DNA from 2 places in the Streptococcus sp. HMSC071D03 genome. Region 2 is predicted to be linked to the other one. Evidence: predicted binding sites of a transcription regulator. Region 2 holds the regulator's gene; the other holds the start of a gene.
What was found. The regulator Rex, encoded in region 2, represses fermentation and respiration genes when NADH is low (regulators of the CRP and FNR family bind a similar motif). The targets are predictions, from matches to a motif close to TTGTGAANTANTTCACAA.

Region 1: a site for Rex is predicted at 6,283-6,300, ahead of adhE (bifunctional acetaldehyde-CoA/alcohol dehydrogenase). Genes of this name have one in related genera too.

Annotation. Positions count from the first base shown of each region.
Region 1 is NZ_KV807707.1:1,034-10,473, forward strand. Features, by position in the region: gene pbp2a (penicillin-binding protein PBP2A) at 1-1,282, opposite strand, end outside; partial or broken gene HMPREF2837_RS01090 (RluA family pseudouridine synthase) at 1,371-2,245, shown strand; gene gap (type I glyceraldehyde-3-phosphate dehydrogenase) at 2,319-3,329, opposite strand; gene adhE (bifunctional acetaldehyde-CoA/alcohol dehydrogenase) at 3,596-6,247, opposite strand; gene HMPREF2837_RS01105 (MORN repeat-containing protein) at 6,548-6,961, opposite strand; gene HMPREF2837_RS01110 (low molecular weight protein-tyrosine-phosphatase) at 6,936-7,391, opposite strand; gene yajC (preprotein translocase subunit YajC) at 7,440-7,760, opposite strand; gene tkt (transketolase) at 7,903-9,440, opposite strand, start outside.
Region 2 is NZ_KV807695.1:1,880-11,319, forward strand. Features, by position in the region: gene HMPREF2837_RS00650 (O-acetylhomoserine aminocarboxypropyltransferase/cysteine synthase family protein) at 1-370, shown strand, start outside; gene radC (RadC family protein) at 434-1,114, shown strand; gene HMPREF2837_RS00660 (gamma-glutamyl-gamma-aminobutyrate hydrolase family protein) at 1,237-1,926, opposite strand; gene HMPREF2837_RS00665 (redox-sensing transcriptional repressor Rex) at 1,942-2,583, opposite strand; gene HMPREF2837_RS00670 (DUF4649 family protein) at 2,665-2,880, opposite strand; gene HMPREF2837_RS00675 (DUF1831 domain-containing protein) at 2,890-3,237, opposite strand; gene HMPREF2837_RS00680 (cysteine desulfurase family protein) at 3,242-4,357, opposite strand; gene HMPREF2837_RS00685 (ribose-phosphate diphosphokinase) at 4,373-5,317, opposite strand; gene HMPREF2837_RS00690 (CYTH domain-containing protein) at 5,442-6,011, opposite strand; gene HMPREF2837_RS00695 (GTP diphosphokinase) at 6,146-6,817, shown strand; gene HMPREF2837_RS00700 (NAD kinase) at 6,801-7,619, shown strand; gene HMPREF2837_RS00705 (RluA family pseudouridine synthase) at 7,616-8,524, shown strand; gene pta (phosphate acetyltransferase) at 8,531-9,440, shown strand, end outside.

The DNA of each region.
Region 1 (9,440 bases), on a different contig from region 2:
ACACTATCAAGGGTTTAATAGTAGACCCTGGACTTCTTTTAGATTGGGTTGCATAGTTAAAATTTCTGAAACCTGTTTTATCATCCCCGGCCACTCGACCAACAACTCCTCGAACTCCACCTGTTTTTGGTTCTAATGCGACACTACCAGACTCTGCATGTGTCCCATCTTCAGCTGTAGGAAAGAGAGAAGTATTTTGGTAGATAACCTGCATATTTGCTTGGTAATTTTGATCTAGCTCCGTATAAATTCGATAACCGTTATTAACGATTTCTTCCTCTGTTAGATTATACTTTTCAATAGCTTCATTAACAACTGCATCAAAATAGGAAGGATAACGGTAGTCTGATATTTTCCCTTCATAACTATCTTTCAACTGAGAAGCCATATCAACACTTGATGCTTCTGCTTCCTTATTTTTATCAAGATAGCCGGCAGCCACCATATTTTGCAAGACAGTATCTCTTCGATTAGTTGAATGCTCAATAGAATTCAGAGGATTGTACAATTCTGGGCCTTTAAGCATACCTGCTAAAGTGGCGGCTTCATCAAGAGTTAATTCCGATGCTGAAACACCAAAATACTTTTTACTAGCATCCTCAACACCCCAAACTCCATTACCAAAGTAGGCATTGTTCAAATACATGGTTAGAATTTCTTTTTTACTGTATTTTTTGGTTAATTCTAAAGCAAGGAAGAATTCTTTAGCCTTTCTCTGAACAGTTTGGTCTTGTGAAAGATAAGCGTTTTTCGCTAACTGTTGGGTAATTGTAGAACCACCACCCGAGCGACCAGCTGTTAGGATAGCTAGGAAAAAGCGACCATAGTTAATTCCACTATTTTTATAGAAGCTTCTATCTTCTGTCGCAATAACAGCATTCTGCAAATCTTCACTAATTTCCGAGAGCTCAACGTAGGTTCCTTTTTGGCCTGACAAGGCACCAGCCTCATTCTCTTCTCTATCAAAAATCACCGTTCGTGTTTTCAAAGCATTCTGCAAGTCTGTAACATTTGTCGATTTAGCCAAGGCAAATAGATAAACCCCAACAAACAAGTTTGCACTTAGTCCAAGAATTAGAAAGATTTTGGTCAGATGATAGCGACGCCAAAATTTTCGAATGGGTCCGACTTGCCCAGCTTTCTTTCGCCCACCTCTTGACCTTCTTAAATTAGTCGAGGTATTTTCTTCATTATTAACTTCATCGATTTCTATTTCTGCCATTTCAGATTCTTCTTTTTTAAATAAAGAAAGAAACTTTTCAAATAATGTATCTAATTTCATGCGTTTATTTTATCATCTTCCCCTTAGGAAGACAAGAATTTAGCTAGTTTCCCTATCCAAATAATCTATTTTTTGTTACAATATCTGTATGAAATTTACCTTTGTTATCCCTGATTCTCTTCCTGAAATGACTGTCAAAGTTTTCTTGGAGGAGCAACTACTCATTCCGAGAAAAATACGGCATTTCTTGAGAATTAAAAAGCACATTCTCATAAATCAAGAAGAAGTCCACTGGCATCAAACTGTCAAATCCGGAGATGAATGTCAACTGATTTTCGACGAGGAGGATTATCCTACAAAAGAAATTGTTTGGGGAAATCCTAATCTTGTCCAAGAAGTCTACCAAGACCAACATTTGATCATCGTGAACAAACCAGAAGGTATGAAAACTCACGGGAATCAACCAGAAGAAATTGCACTTCTCAATCATGTCAGCGCCTATGTAGGCCAGACTTGCTATGTTGTCCATCGCCTAGATAAGGAAACGAGTGGCCTCGTACTATTTGCTAAAAATCCATTTATACTGCCCATCCTCAATCGATTATTGGAGAAAAAAGAAATCTCCCGCGAATACTGGGCTCTGGTTGAGGGAAAAATAGGAGTTAAAGAGCTTGTCTTTCGAGATAAAATCGGTCGCGATCGTCACGATCGTAGAAAAAGAGTTGTGGATCAAAAAATGGTCAATACGCCGAAACCCAAGTAACTCGGTTGAAACAATTTCAAAACAAAACCAGTCTCGTTCGATGTAGATTGAAAACAGGACGCACTCATCAGATTCGAGTGCATCTATCTCACCACGGACATCCAATCCTTGGAGATCCTCTCTACAATCCACATTCCAAAGCTAGCAGACTAATATTACACGCATTTAAACTATCCTTTGTCCATCCTCTGACCTTAAACAAATTAAGCTTTACTGCGCTATCAGACACATTTGAAAGAGAATTAAACCAAAATAGATGACACTAGCATCCATTTTTTCTTATAAATACAAAAAAAGCAAGACCAGTTAGCCTTGCTTTTATCAACTCAAGAATTATTTAGCGATTTTAGCGAAGTATTCAAGAGTACGTACAAGTTGTGCAGTGTATGACATTTCGTTGTCGTACCATGAAACAACTTTAACCAATTGTTTACCGTCAACGTCAAGAACTTTAGTTTGAGTTGCGTCAAACAATGATCCGTAAGACATACCTACGATATCTGAAGATACGATTGGATCTTCTGTGTAACCGTATGATTCGTTTGAAGCTGCTTTCATAGCTGCGTTCACTTCATCAACAGTAACGTTCTTTTCAAGAACAGCTACCAATTCAGTAACTGATCCAGTTGGTGTAGGAACGCGTTGTGCAGCTCCGTCAAGTTTACCGTTCAATTCTGGGATTACAAGACCAATAGCTTTAGCAGCACCAGTTGAGTTAGGTACGATGTTAGCAGCACCAGCGCGAGCACGACGGAGGTCACCTTTACGGTGTGGTCCGTCAAGAATCATTTGGTCACCAGTGTAAGCGTGGATAGTAGTCATCAATCCTTCAACAACACCGAAGTTATCTTGAAGAGCTTTAGCCATTGGAGCCAAGCAGTTTGTAGTACATGAAGCACCTGAGATAACTGTTTCAGTACCGTCAAGAACGTCGTGGTTAGTGTTAAATACAACTGTTTTAACATCTGATCCACCAGGAGCAGTGATAACAACTTTTTTAGCTCCACCTGGGTGCAAGTGTTTTTCAGCAGCTGCTTTAGTAGCAAAGAAACCAGTTGCTTCAAGAACGATTTCTACACCGTCGTTAGCCCAGTCAATTTGTTCTGGATCACGTTCAGCAGAAACTTTAACGAATTTACCGTTAACTTCAAATCCACCTTCTTTAACTTCCACAGTTCCGTCGAAACGACCTTGAGTTGTGTCGTATTTCAACAAGTGTGCAAGCATAACTGGATCTGTAAGGTCGTTGATGCGAGTAACTTCAACACCTTCTACGTTTTGGATACGGCGGAAAGCAAGACGACCGATACGTCCGAAACCGTTAATACCAACTTTAACTACCATTAGTGATTTCCTCCTTATGAAAATCATGAAAATTTTATTGTGAAAAGAGTAACTTGAATCACTACAAATCACCTTTCAACATACCTATTATATAACTATTTGAGTTTAATTGCAAGCGCTGGCCTTGTTTTTCTGATAAGCTTTGGCAATATTTTCATTTCTTTACTTAGCCTTGCAGCCTACTCCAATTCTATGCATTTCTTAATAAAAACATATTCTCTAAGCATAAAAAACCGAGGTTTACCCTCGGTTTGGCTGATAATCAATTATTTACGGCGTCCTGGTCTTTCTTTGTAACCATAGTATGCATCTTCGATGATTTCTTGCATATGGTCAACCATTGGAAGACGTGGGTTTGCAGGTGAACATTGGTCTTCATAAGCAAGGAAGGCCAATTCACGTGAATGTTCTTTCCATTCTTTTTCGTCAATACCTTGTGCTTTGAAGTTCATTTGGATACCTACGCGCTCACCGAGTTCGTAAACAGCTTTTGCGTAAGATTCAACCCCTTCTTCTGGTGTAGAAGCTGGAAGTCCAAGCATACGAGCGATATCTTGATATTTCTCGTCTGCACGGTAGTAGTTGTACTTAGGCCATGTAGCTGTCTTAGCTGGGCGAGTACCGTTGTAACGGATAACGTATGGAAGTAAGATTGCATTTGTACGACCATGGATTGTGTGGAATTGCGCACCAATCTTATGGGCCATTGAGTGAGAAATACCTAGGAAGGCATTGGCAAAGGCCATACCAGCGATTGTTGAAGCGTTATGCATTTTCTCACGTGAGTGGAAGTCTGCATTCTTAACTGAACTTTCAAGGTTTTCGAATACAAGTTTGATAGCTTGAAGCGCAAGACCGTCAGTGTAGTCGCTAGCCATTTGTGATACGTATGCTTCAGTTGCGTGAGTCAATACGTCCATACCAGTATCAGCAGCAACAAATCCAGGAACTGTCAATACCAAAGCAGGGTCTACGATTGCCACAGTTGGTGTCAATGAGTAGTCAGCGATTGGGTATTTACGGTTGTTTGCTTTATCAGAGATAACGGCAAATGGAGTTACTTCAGATCCTGTACCAGATGTTGTTGGGATAGCAATGAATTTAGTCTTCTTACCAAGCAATGGGAATTTGAAGGCACGTTTACGGATATCCATGAATTTTTGTACAAGGTCACGGAAGTCCACTTCTGGTTGTTCATAGAAGAGCCACATTACTTTAGCGGCATCCATTGGAGATCCACCACCAAGAGCGATGATTGTATCTGGTTTGAAGGCACGCATGATCTCAGTACCACGTTCAACTGTAGTAATATCTGGATCTGGTTCTACATCTGCAAAGATTTGGTAAACAACCTTATTGCGACGAAGGTCAAGTTGTTCGATGATACGATCAAGGAAGCCAAGCTCTACCATAGCGTGGTCAGTAACGATCATGACACGCTCAACGTCACGACATTTTTGAAGGTATTGAATTGAATCACGTTCAAAGTATGTTTTTGAAGGAAGTTTCATCCATTGCATGTTATTTCTCCGTCTTCCGACTTTTTTGATGTTCAAGAGGTTGATGGCGCTAACGTTATCCCCAACTGAGTTACGTCCGTAAGAACCACATCCGAGTGTCAATGATGGCAAGAAGGCATTATAAACGTCCCCGATACCACCGAAAGTAGAAGGTGAGTTACAGATAACACGAATAGCTTTAACAGCTTTACCAAATTCTTTAGTCAATTCTTCATCAGCTGTATGGATGGCTGCTGAGTGCCCAAGACCGTTAAATTCAACCATTTGACGAGCTTTAGCAATACCATCTTCACGGCTTTCAGATTTCAAAACTGCGATAACTGGTGACAATTTTTCACGAGTCAATGGCTCGTTTTCACCAACTTCTTTACATTCTGCAGCAAGAATGTTTGTTCCTTCTGGAACAGTAAATCCTGCTTGTTCTGCAATCCAAGTTGCTGGTTTACCAACGATGTCAGCGTTCAATTTTGCACCAGCACAGTTTTTGCTGTTTGCTTTCACGCCGAAGCAGAACTCTTCAAGAAGAGCTTTTTCTTTTTTGTTTACAAAGTAAGTGTGATAAGATTTGAACTCTGCTACAAATTCATCGTAAATTTCTTTATCAATGATAACCGCTTGTTCAGATGCACAGACCATACCATTGTCAAATGATTTAGACATTACGATATCGTGAGCAGCTTGGCGGATGTTTGCTGATTTTTCAACATAAGCTGGAACGTTTCCGGCACCTACCCCAAGAGCTGGTTTACCACATGAATATGCAGCTTTAACCATGGCATTACCACCTGTTGCAAGGATTGTTGCAATACCTTCGTGGTTCATCAATGCACTAGTTGCTTCCATAGATGGTTCAGTAATCCACTGTACACAGTTTTCAGGAGCACCTGCTTTAATCGCTGCATCACGAACGATTTGAGCTGCGTGAGCTGATGATTCTTGAGCTGATGGGTGGAATGCAAAGACAATCGGATTACGAGTCTTCAATGAAATCAATGATTTGAAGATTGCTGTGGATGTTGGGTTTGTTGTTGGAGTGATACCACAAACAACACCAACTGGTTCAGCGATAAGAGTCAATCCTGTTACATCATCTTCTTCGATAACACCAACTGTTTTAGTGTGGCGCATGTTATTTACCACGTGCTCACAAGCAAATAGGTTTTTAGTTGCTTTATCTTCAAATACTCCACGTCCTGTTTCTTCAAAGGCATGTAAAGCCAATTCTCCGTGAGCATCAAGTGCTGCAACTGAAGCTTTTGCTACGATATAATCGACTTGATCTTGGTCAAGTTTACGCATTTCTTCAAGGGCAACTAAAGCTTTTTGCACCAAACCATCGACATGCTTTTCAGCAGTGAGTTTCTTTTCTTCTGGTGTTACAGTTTTTTTATCAGCCATATTTTCCTCCATAGCTTTCAAGGATTGTAAGTCCTTTGTTAATTTTTTCACAAGATTATTATAACTCTTTTTTAAACATTTGTAAACAGTTTCATAGACATTTCACAAACTTTTTTTATTTGTTTGTGAAAATAATTTCAAATATACCCGCACATGCACTTTTTCACTTAAAGTTTGTGAATTATTTCGTAAAAGTTTTATTTTTCACAAACTTAGTTGTAAAACAGTCTTGTAAGCCGTTTTCATTTACATGCAAGCGCTTTCTTAGATTCTGGAAGAATACCTCCTTCTAGGAGGAGGTTATTGTGCTTGTTGAAATAAACCTTGTTTGAAATCCCCTTCATAGACTACTTCTTGTTCGGTAGTCAGTTTTCCTTTTCCTTCAGCTTGACCATTTACAAAGTCTCCCTCATATACCCAACCTGCTTTAGCTTGGTAGGTACCTTTACCATTGAAGGTACCATTGCTAAATTCTCCAGTATAGGTATCACCGTTCGAGAAGGTAACAGTACCCTGACCATTCATCTTACCACGAACTAGGCTCCCGTCATAAATAATAGCATCATTATCAAGCTTAAGAACGCCCTGTTTTGGAAGATTGGTCAGAAATACGAGACCTGCACAGACAACAATGACGATCACTGTCGCAATTTCTAAACGGGGACGTGTTAAATAGACGCTATATTTTTCATAGAGTTTTTTTAAATTTTCCATGTTCACTCTCATTTTCTAAGCGACCTAACCAAGCCTGGCAACCAGTTAAAACTCGGTCATAAGTTTCTTCAAAATCACCTGTATACCAGGGATCTGGAACGCTTTCAGATGCAAAAGGCTGTATCTTATATTGTTGATCCTGCGGGCACATCTGATATAAGTCAGCAAGGTTAGACTCATCCATACCAATGATATAGTCAAAATACTCAAAGTCATTTTTAGAAATTTGTTGGGAAGTTTTCGAAGTATCATAAGGAACGCCATGGGTTCGAAAGATTGCTTGTGTCCCTTTGTGGATCGGATTGCCATGTTCCCAGGAAGAAGTCGCTCGACTTTGAATCTCATACTTATCGGTCAAGGATTTCATCACAAATTCCGCCATAGGACTGCGACAAATATTACCAAGACAGACAAAAGCAATTTTTTTCATTACTCTTCCTCTCACTTATAGAAAAACGGGAATGTGATCCACCCCGTTTTATTCTTCAATAGCACTGCCGTCTTCAATAACAGCTCCTTCAGGTGTCACAGCTTCTTTGACTGGCAAAACAGTTCGAATTGCTGCCAGTTCGAAGGTTAAGTATACGCCATCAACATCAAGAACAATTGTTCTATTTTCTGTGTCTACTTCATCGACTGTACCGTAGAGACCACCGATAGTGATTACTTCGTAGCCTTTTTGAAGCTTATTGAGGCTCTCCATACGTTTTTCCGCTTGTTTCTTTTGAGAACGTTGCATGAAGAACATCAAGCCCAACATCAAGACAAGCATAATTAAAAATGTTAAATTCCCACCCATTATTTTTACTCCTTTGTAATTCAGATAAAACTACTATAACAAATTTTAAGTGTTTTTACAAGATTAGGCCATGCTTTTATATCAAGAAAGAGGCTGGGACAAAAATTCCCAACCTCGACTTTTTTAGCAATATGCCTCTATATTATTTCAAGTTATTCACAAGTTCTACAAGGTTTTCAACTGTAAAGCCAAACTCTGCTAAAACTTTTGGTGCTGGAGCAGAAGCTCCAAAGGTATCAATACCAAGAACTGCTCCATCAAGACCAACGTATTTATACCAGTTTTGAGTTGCTCCCATTTCGACTGCTACACGACGACGAACTGCATTTGGTAAAATCTCTTCTTTGTATGCTGCATCTTGTGCATCAAATACATCTGTAGATGGCATGCTGACTACGCGAACTTTTCCACCTTGACTTGCCAATTCTTTAGCGGCTGCAACAGCGAGATTAACCTCTGAACCAGTGGCAATCAAGATGGTGTCGAAGTCTGCTGCATTTTCATAAACGACATAAGCACCTTTCGCAACCTTGTCAAAGTCTGTTCCTTCCTCAACAGTCAAGTTTTGACGAGTCAAGACAAGAACAGTCGGTGTTTTCTCACTTTTGACTGCTTGATACCAAGCTGCTTGTGTTTCACGCGCATCTGCCGGACGGAAAACATTAAGGTTTGGAATCGCACGAAGACCTGCCAAGTGCTCAATCGGTTCATGAGTTGGACCATCTTCACCAACCGCTATTGAATCGTGAGTGAAGACATAAGTAACCGGAAGACCTTGTAAAGCTGACAATCGAACCGCTGCCTTAAGGTAGTCTGAGAATACGAAGAATGTTCCTCCGTAAACACGAAGTCCACCGTGAAGAGCCATTCCGTTCAAGACTGTACCCATTGCAAATTCACGAACACCAAATTGGATGTTACGATTTAAGCGATTTGCATCATCTTGAAGTCCGTCAGTTTTGATGTAAGTCATGTTTGAATGAGCGAGGTCTGCTGATCCACCAAGGAAGGTTGGCAACTTAGCTGCCACTACATTCAAAGCATCCTGACTTGAGTTACGAGTTGCTTGAGAGAAGCCATTTTCTAAAGCTGGGAAGTCTTCTGGAGTCAACTCAACTGGATCGCGTCCTTCGATAATTGCTTCCACTTCTGCAGCAAGTTCTGGATGAGCTTCTTTGTAATCTGCGACTAGTTTTGTCCATGCTTCATAGGCTGATGCGCCACGGTCTGCAACATTTTCTTTGAAATCATCATAAACTTCTGCTGGGATTTCAAACTGTTCATAGTTCCAACCAAGTGCCTGGCGTGTTGCCGCAGTTTCATCCGCGCCAAGAGGGGCACCGTGTACGGCATTAGTTCCTTGTTTGTTCGGAGAACCATAACCAATAACAGTTTTCACTTCGATCAAAGATGGTTTTCCTGAAGCCTTAGCTTCTTCAATAGCAGCATGAATAGCTTCTAAGTCTGTTCCATCTTCTACCAAGGCTGTATACCAACCATAAGCATTGTAACGATCGCGGACACTTTCTGTGAAAGAATCTTTTGTCTCACCATCCAAGTTGATATCATTTGAATCATAAAGAACAACCAACTTGTCAAGCTTTTGCAAGCCTGCATAAGAAGCAGCTTCACTTGAGACACCTTCCATCAAGTCACCATCTCCACAGATAACGTAAGTGT
Region 2 (9,440 bases):
CGTTGATTTCCTTGTTAACCATCCAAAGGTAGAAAAGGTCAACTATCCAAAACTAGCAGATAGTCCATATCATGCTTTGGCTGAAAAATACCTACCTAAAGGTGTTGGTTCAATCTTTACCTTCCATGTTAAAGGTGGAGAAGTAGAAGCTCGTAAGGTGATTGATAGCTTAGAAATCTTTTCAAACCTAGCCAATGTGGCAGATGCAAAATCATTGGTGGTTCATCCAGCAACTACCACTCATGCCCAGTTGTCTGACTCAGATTTAGAAGCAGCAGGAGTAACAAAAAATCAAATCCGTCTATCAATTGGTCTTGAAAATGTTGATGATTTGATTGAAGATTTGCGTCTTGCTCTTGAAAATATTTAAAAATAGATAAAATTTATCTGGTTTAAGCTCCTTCTCACGAATAATAAAGTGAGGAGGATTTTTATGTATAGTATTTCATTTCAAGAAGATTCGCTCTTGCCAAGAGAACGACTGGTGACAGAAGGAGTAGAGAGTTTGAGTAATCAGGAATTACTAGCTATTTTACTCAGAACGGGGACACGCCAATCTACTGTTTTTGAAATTGCACAAAAAGTATTGAATCAATTAAATTGCTTAACTGATTTGAAAAAAATGACACTACAAGAACTACAGGGATTATCAGGTATTGGTAGAGTGAAAGCTATTGAGTTGCAAGCGATGATTGAGCTGGGAAGTCGTATTCACAAACAAGAAACCATTGAGGCAGAGAGTATCCTCAGTAGTCAAAGACTGGCTAAAAAGATGCAAGCTGAACTGGGAGATAAAAAACAAGAGCACCTGGTGGCGCTCTATCTGAATACTCAAAATCAAATCATTCATCAGCAAACCATTTTTATCGGCTCAGCTACTAGAAGTATTGCTGAACCACGGGAAATTCTCCACTATGCTTTGAAGCATATGGCAACATCTATGATACTGGTTCATAATCATCCATCTGGTGCTGTCATGCCAAGTAGAAATGATGACCATGTTACGAAGCTTGTCAAAGAAGCCTGTGAGTTAATGGGTTTGGTCTTATTGGACCATCTAATTGTTTCACACTCCGATTATTTTAGTTATCGTGAGAAGACGGACCTCATATAAATGAATTTAATACAAAACGCATCTCTATGGGAAATAATTACATAATAAAAAGCATCATTTCGAGCTTTTTGAACACCTGAAATAATGCCTTTTTCTTTTTGAAACCCTTTTGAGGCAGCCACTTACAATTTATTTACGACATAGTCAAAGAGCTTTTTATCCTTGGGACGATTTTCATAGAGACTCTCAGGATGCCATTGAACACCGAGAAAGCGAATCTGATCAGTTGTCATTACAGCCTCGATAATGTTATCTTTTGGATCATAGGCGATAACCTTGAGATTAGGAGCCAAGTCCTTAATGCTCTGGTGGTGGAATGAATTGATATGGGAAATTTCCCCGTAAATTTCTCTAAGAATGTTATCTGGCTCTGTTGCCAAGCGCTGAGTGGTGTATTCGGCAGTAGAGTCTTGCCAGTGGTCTTCAATATCTTGAAATAAGGTACCACCCATAGCAACATTAAAGAGTTGAGTCCCACGACAAACAGAAAAAATGGCTTTATTTTGCTGGATAGCTTCTTTTATCAGAGCTAACTCAAAGATATCTCTTTGTAAGTGGTAGTCATCACTATCAATGGTCTTTTCTTCATCATAAAACTTAGGATCGACATTTTGCCCACCAGTAAGGATGAGCTTATCTACCATTGAAACATAAGCACGAGCCATGTCTTCATCACCGATGGGTAAAATAAGAGGTATACCACCTGCTTCTTTGACACCTTCGACAACCCCCTTGATACAATAACTCATCATCAACTCATCATCAGGATGAGCTTTTTCGTTTCCTGTAATCCCAATAACTGGTTTTTTCATAAATGCTTTCGCTTTCTAATCCTCTTTTCTCATGAAATAGAGGAGAGTTTGCAATTCACTAGTTAAATCTACATACTGAGCTACCACATCTTTTGGTAGTTGGAGATGAACGGGTGAAAAGCTTAAAATTCCTTTAATACCTGCTTCGACAAGGAGATTAGCTACTTCTTGTGATTTGACACTCGGAACTGTTAAGATTGCAGTTTTAACATCTGCATTCTTTATTTTATCCTTGATTTGGGAAATTCCATAAATTGGGATTCCATCAGGAGTTTGTGTTCCAACTTCAGGATGATCGTCCAAATCAAAAGCCATAATGATTTTCATTTTATTGCGTTCATGGAAGCGGTAGTGGAGTAGGGCATGTCCCATGTTACCAATACCAACAAGCATGACATTTGTAATCGAATTATCATTCAGAAGATCAGCAAAAAAGGTCATTAGCTTTTTAACATCATAGCCAAAACCACGACGACCAAGTTCGCCAAAGTAGGAGAAGTCTCGTCGAACAGTAGCAGAATCAATTCCAATCGCCTCGGCAATTTGTTTTGAGTTTGCTCTTTCAATCTTTTCGGAATTAAATCTTTTGAAGATACGATAATAAAGAGAAAGTCTCTTTGCTGTTGCTTTTGGAATAGCAGACTGTTTTTCTTTCACAAAATCACAACCTTTCTAAATACTATTTTATAGAAAGATTGTGAAAAAATCAACAAAAATAAGAAAAAACTAAGAAAAATCTTAGCTTATCTTCGTAAAATCATAGTGAGATAGAAAACGATAGAGATTTCCCAGAAGCCCCTGATAGATTTCTTTTCCATTATAGGTCAGAGAAGTAATGACAGTAGTATCTGGAAGAGTCACACAGCCTGAAAGTGATAGCATGAGTGCTTCATAATCTTCGTATTCTAAAACGCGATCGACTTGATAGGTATCTTTGTAAGTTAATCGAAACATGATTGCCTTCTATCTTTCGCTTTTAGTAAATACATCACGTTCAACAAGACTATCCATCAAGAAGTAAAATTTCTCTTGGTGGATATGAGTTTCTTCTGACTTAAAGATATCGACTAAACGTAGACCAAATTTATCAGTGATGTTGATTTTTGCACCTGTTAAGTCTTTGTTGATGATAATCTTAAGTTGGAAACCTTCCCCACTATTTGGAACTTTTTCAAGAAGACGCGTTAGTTCATAGTTACCAACCTTAGTTTCAAAAAAAGTGTTATCTTTTAGAGTGAACTTTTTGACGGTTGGGCTAAGTGTGTAATTATAACGGCAATTTTTAAGACTAATGGTTTTTTCGAATGCCATTGAGTTAACCTCCAATGATTTCTTTTAGAGTTTGTGCGAGAGTGATTATTTCTTGCCCTGTATTTTGAGGTGAAATGCTGACGCGAACGGATTCGTGTAAGCGAGGAGAGTCTTCACCGTAGAAAGCCTGAAGAACATGACTAACCTGAACGACACCTGCAGTACAAGCAGAGCCAGTTGAAATAGAAATACCTTCAAGATCTAGACGAAGGAGTAGTAGATCATTACGTTGACCTGGGAATCCAATATTAAGGACATAAGGTAGCTGGTTTTTCCCTTGATTGAGGTAATAGTCTGTCCCAGCAATTTCATTTAAGAATGTGTCTTTTAGTTTTTGAACCTTTTTAAAGTTTTGTGCTTGGTTTTCAAGATCATCCTTTAGAGCTGCTACCATTCCTACAATGGCAGGAAGATTTTCTGTTCCTGCTCTTTTTTTCTGCTCTTGATCACCACCATGAAGGTAGGAATCAAAATCTGTAGATGCAGCATAGAGAAAACCAACTCCTTTTGGACCATAAAATTTGTGTGCAGAAGCACTGAGAAAATCAATTCCCAATTCTTCGGGAAGTATCTCTAATTTACCGATTGCCTGAACTGCATCGACATGATAGACGGCTGGATGATTTTTTAGAACCTCACCAATTTCAGCAATAGGTAACAGTGTACCCGTTTCATTGTTGGCAAACATAGTAGAAACAAGAATGGTATCTTCACGCAGTGCATTTTTGACTTGGTCTGCAGTGATTTCTTGATGTTCAGGCTGTAAAATAGTCACTTCAAAACCAAAATTTTCAACCAAGTATTTGATGGGTTCTAGAACAGCATGGTGCTCAATCGCAGTAGTGATAATGTGCTTTCCACGATTTTGATGGCGAAGGCAGTAGCCGATGATAGCAGTATTATTGCTTTCAGTACCACCAGTGGTAAAGAATATATGTTGTGGCTTTGTTCCTAGTAAACTTGCTAGTTCTTGACGAGATTCTCGTAATAGTTTACCTGCTTGGCGCCCATGTCCATGAATACTAGAAGGGTTGCCATAAGTTTTTTGCATGACTTGAGTCATTGCTGAGATAGCTACTGAAGACATCGGAGTCGTTGCAGCATTATCCAAATAAATCAAAAATTCACCTAATTTCTATTTAAATAGTGGACTAACTGGTTTTCTTTCATGAATACGAACCATAGCATCACCAATCAATTCGCTAGCAGTGATGTATTGCACGTTTTTAGGTTTTCTACTTTCTGTCAAAACAGAATCTGTAACCAAGATTTCCTTGATATTTGTTGCATCCAACAGCTCTGCAGCCCCGTTAACGAATAGTCCATGACTTGAAACTGCATAGATTTCAGTTGCTCCGTCGCGCTCTAGGATTTTAGCGGCTTCAGAGAAGGTACGACCAGTGTTAAGAATGTCATCAATCAAGATTGCCTTCTTACCTTCAACATCACCGATAATGTAACCTTGACTGCGTTCAGAATCATCTTGTGCATAATCAATGATTGCAATTGGTGCATCCAAATATTCTGCGAGACTACGAGCACGTTTTACACCCGAGTTTTTAGGACTAACAACAACCACATCTGAACCAGTCAAACCTTTATCGCAGTAGTGTTTTGCAAAAAGTGGGATTGTATAGAGGTTATCTACAGGAATGTCAAAGAAACCTTGAACCTGAACAGCATGAAGATCAAGAGTCAATACACGACTAACTCCGGCTTTTACCAACATATTAGCAACAAGTTTAGCTGTAAGTGGTTCGCGAGAAGAAGCGATACGGTCTTGGCGAGCGTAGCCGAAGTATGGAAGTACAACGTTAATGGTATTAGCACTAGCACGAACACAAGCATCAACCATAATCAAGAGTTCCATCAAGTGGTTATTTACTGGATAACTAGTTGATTGGATGATATAAACATCGTATCCACGAACACTTTCTTCAATGTTAACTTGGATTTCACCATCTGAAAATTGGCGTGAAGAGACTTTTCCAAGTGGAACACCTGCAGCATCTGCGATTCTTTGAGCAATTTCCTGGTTGGAAGATAGTGCGAAAAGTTTCATGTTTTTTGTATCTGACATCGATAAACCGTCCTCTTTAAACTATGTGAATCGCTGTAGTAAAACACTTTTAATGATAAATGCTCTCTACAAAAGATTCTATTATTTTTCATCCCTTTTATTTTATCAAAAAAAGAAGATTGTTTCAGTATTTTTTCATATTTTCTATAAAACGAACCAATTTCGAAGGAGCTTTTTTGTAATGGATTTCATTGACTTGTAAAAATTCTTGGAAATCAAGGCTACCTTGCTTACCATCTTCTACTTCTAATTCAAGCTCATAGTCAACAATATCAAAGTATTCACTTTGATCAAGAGCCATGAGTCCGATAGGAGTTTGCTTTTCGTAACGAACAGTAGTTAGGCAACCTAAAACTACCCAGCCACTGGTTGAAAGTCCACGGCTAGTCAATTCGTCAAGAATCATTCCTTGTGGAAGTTTACATTCTTTGAGACAATAGTTTGCTTCCTCTAGGCTTAAATCTTGATTGTACTCCATATTTCCAACTTTTTGTGGAATTTTTATGGTCAATTCAGCGCTATTTTCAAAAGTACGAATGCGCATAGCAATTTTATGCTTACGAAGGTAAAAATCAGGCGTGTCTAGGTAGTAATTTTTTTGTGTAATAGGTGTGACTCCTGAAAAGTGAGTTTGTAATTTTTTATATTCATCCTGGTTTAGGAGTGTTTTCATTTCAATTTCTAAATGTTTCATTTTTTTAACTTTTTCCTTATCTTTGAAAGCGATTATATGGTATAATAAGCATTGTATTTATTGTATAAGATTTTTCCTAGAAAATCAAAAGCTAGATAAATCGAAGTGTATAGAGAATTGGATGAAAAAGATATATGATTACGGAATGGGAAGAATTTTTAGATCCTTACATTCAGGCTGTCGGAGAGCTGAAGATAAAACTCCGAGGTATTCGAAAACAATACCGCAAACAAAATAAACATTCTCCAATTGAGTTTGTAACTGGTCGAGTCAAACCAATCGAAAGTATAAAAGAAAAAATGGCTCGTCGAGGGATTGGATACGATACGCTGGAACAGGATTTACAAGATATTGCAGGTTTACGCGTCATGGTTCAATTTGTAGATGACGTGAGCGAGGTTGTTGCCATCCTTCGTAAGAGGCAAGACATGAGAGTGGTACAAGAACGTGACTACATCACTCATCGAAAGGCTTCAGGTTATCGTTCTTACCATTTGATTATTGAGTATACTGTTGACACAATCAAGGGGGCAAGAACGATTCTGGTGGAGATTCAGATTCGTACCTTGGCGATGAATTTCTGGGCTACCATCGAGCATTCTCTTAATTATAAATATCAAGGCGATTTTCCAGAAGAAATTAAGGAACGTTTGGAAATTACAGCAAGGATATCCCATCAATTGGATGAAGAAATGAGTAAAATTCGTGATGATATTCAAGAAGCACAAGCTCTCTTTGATCCATTGCATAGAAAGTTAAATGACGGGGTAGGTAATAGTGACGATACCGATGAAGAATACAGGTAAACGAATTGATCTAATCGCTAATCGCAAACCTCAAAGTCAAAGAGTCTTATATGAATTAAGAGATCGATTAAAAAAGAATAACTTTATATTAAATGATAAACATCCCGATATCGTGATTTCCATAGGTGGGGATGGGATGCTTTTGTCTGCTTTTCACAAGTATGAAGACCAGCTGGATAAGGTTCGCTTCGTTGGTGTTCACACGGGTCATTTAGGTTTCTATACGGATTACCGTGATTTTGAACTGGACCAATTGCTTACTAATTTACAGTTAGATACTGGAGCTCGTGTGTCTTATCCACTTTTAAATGTAAAGGTATTTTTGGAAAACGGGGAAGTGAAGATTTTCCGAGCTTTGAATGAGGCTAGCATTAGGAGAGCTGATAGGACTATGGTTGCCGATATTATCATTAACCAAGTACCATTTGAACGTTTTAGAGGAGATGGCCTGACGGTATCGACGCCAACCGGGAGTACAGCTTATAATAAATCTCTAGGTGGAGCTGTTTTGCATCCTACCATTGAGGCCCTTCAATTGACAGAAATTGCGAGTCTCAACAATCGTGTCTACCGAACCTTAGGTTCGTCTATCATTGTGCCTAAGAAGGATAAGATTGAATTGATACCGACACGCAATGATTATCATACGATTTCTGTTGACAATAGCATTTATTCTTACCGTAATATTGAAAGAATAGAATACCAAATAGACCACCACAAAATTCACTTTGTCGCAACACCAAGCCATACTAGTTTTTGGAATCGTGTCAAGGATGCCTTTATTGGTGAGGTGGATGAATGAGGTTTGAATTTATTGCTGACGAACATGTCAAGGTAAAGACCTTTTTAAAAAAACACGAAGTCTCGAAAGGTTTACTTGCCAAAATCAAGTTTCGAGGTGGAGATATTCGCGTAAACGGTCATCCACAAAATGCAACCTATCTCTTAGATATTGGGGATGTGGTTGTCATCGACATTCCTCCTGAGGAAGGTTTCGAGACACTAGAAGCCATTGATTATCCACTGGATATTCTGTTTGAAGATGACCATTTCTTGATTTTAAACAAACCCTTTGGTGTGGCCTCGATTCCTAGTGTCAATCATTCCAATACCATCGCTAACTTTATCAAGGGCTATTATGTGAATCAGGACTACGAAAATCAACAGGTCCACATTGTAACTAGACTAGATCGAGATACTTCGGGCCTCATGCTTTTTGCTAAACACGGGTATGCCCATGCTAGACTAGACAAGCAGTTGCAGAAGAAAGCTATTGAAAAGCGTTATTTTGCTCTAGTCAAAGGAGATGGGTTTCTGGAGCCGCAAGGCGAAATCATTGCACCGATTGCTCGAGATGAAGATTCCATTATCACTAGACGAGTGGCAAAAGGTGGTAAATATGCTCATACCTCCTATCGTATAGTGGAGTCTTATGGCAAAGTTCATCTTGTTGATATTCACCTACATACGGGAAGGACCCACCAGATTCGTGTCCATTTCTCTCATATAGGTTTCCCTTTGCTTGGCGATGACCTCTATGGTGGTAGTCTTAAACATGGCATAGAGCGTCAAGCTCTGCATTGCCATTACTTATCGTTTTATCATCCTTTTCTTGAAGAGCAGTTGGAGATGGAAAGTCCACTGCCGGATGATTTTAAGAATCTTATAACTCAGTTATCAAATAATAATTTATCTAAAAAGGAGTAAAAACTCATGGAAGTTTTTGAAAGTTTAAAAGCCAACCTAGTTGGTAAAAATGCACGTATTGTTTTGCCTGAAGGTGAAGAACCACGTATTCTTCAAGCTACAAAACGCATCGTAAAAGAAACAGATGTTATCCCTGTCCTGCTAGGAAACCCTGACAAAATTAAAATCTATCTTGAAATCGAAGGAATCATGGATGGTTATGAAGTAATCGATCCTGCACATTACCCTCAATTTGAAGACATGGTAGCATCACTTGTAGAACGTCGTAAAGGAAAAATGACTGAAGAAGAAGCTCGCGAAATTTTGGTTAAAGACGTGAACTATTTTGGTGTTATGTTGGTATACATGGGCTTGGTAGATGGAATGGTTTCAGGAGCTATTCACTCTACTGCGGCAACTGTTCGCCCAGCCCTTCAAATCATTAAAACACGTCCAAATGTTAGTCGTACTTCAGGTGCCTTCCTTATGGTTCGTGGCACTGAGCGTTACCTATTTGGTGACTGTGCCATCAATATCAATCCTGATGCTGAAGCTTTGGCAGAGATTGCAATTAACTCTGCTATCACAGCTAAGATGTTCGGTATCGAACCAAAAATTGCGATGCTAAGCTATTCAACTAAAGGTTCTGGTTTTGGTGAAAGCGTAGATAAAGTTGTTGAAGCAACTAAGATTGCTCATGATCTTCGTCCTGACCTTGAAATTGATGGGGAATTGCAATTTGATGCTGCCTTCGTTCCAGAAACAGCTGCTCTTAAGGCACCAGGAAGCAAGGTTGCTGGACAAGCAAACGTCTTTATCTTCCCAGGTATTGAAGCAGGGAATATTGGTTACAAGATGGCAGAACGTCTCGGTGGATTTGCAGCGGTTGGTCCAGTATTGCAAGGTTTGAACAAACCAGTTAATGACCTTTCTCGTG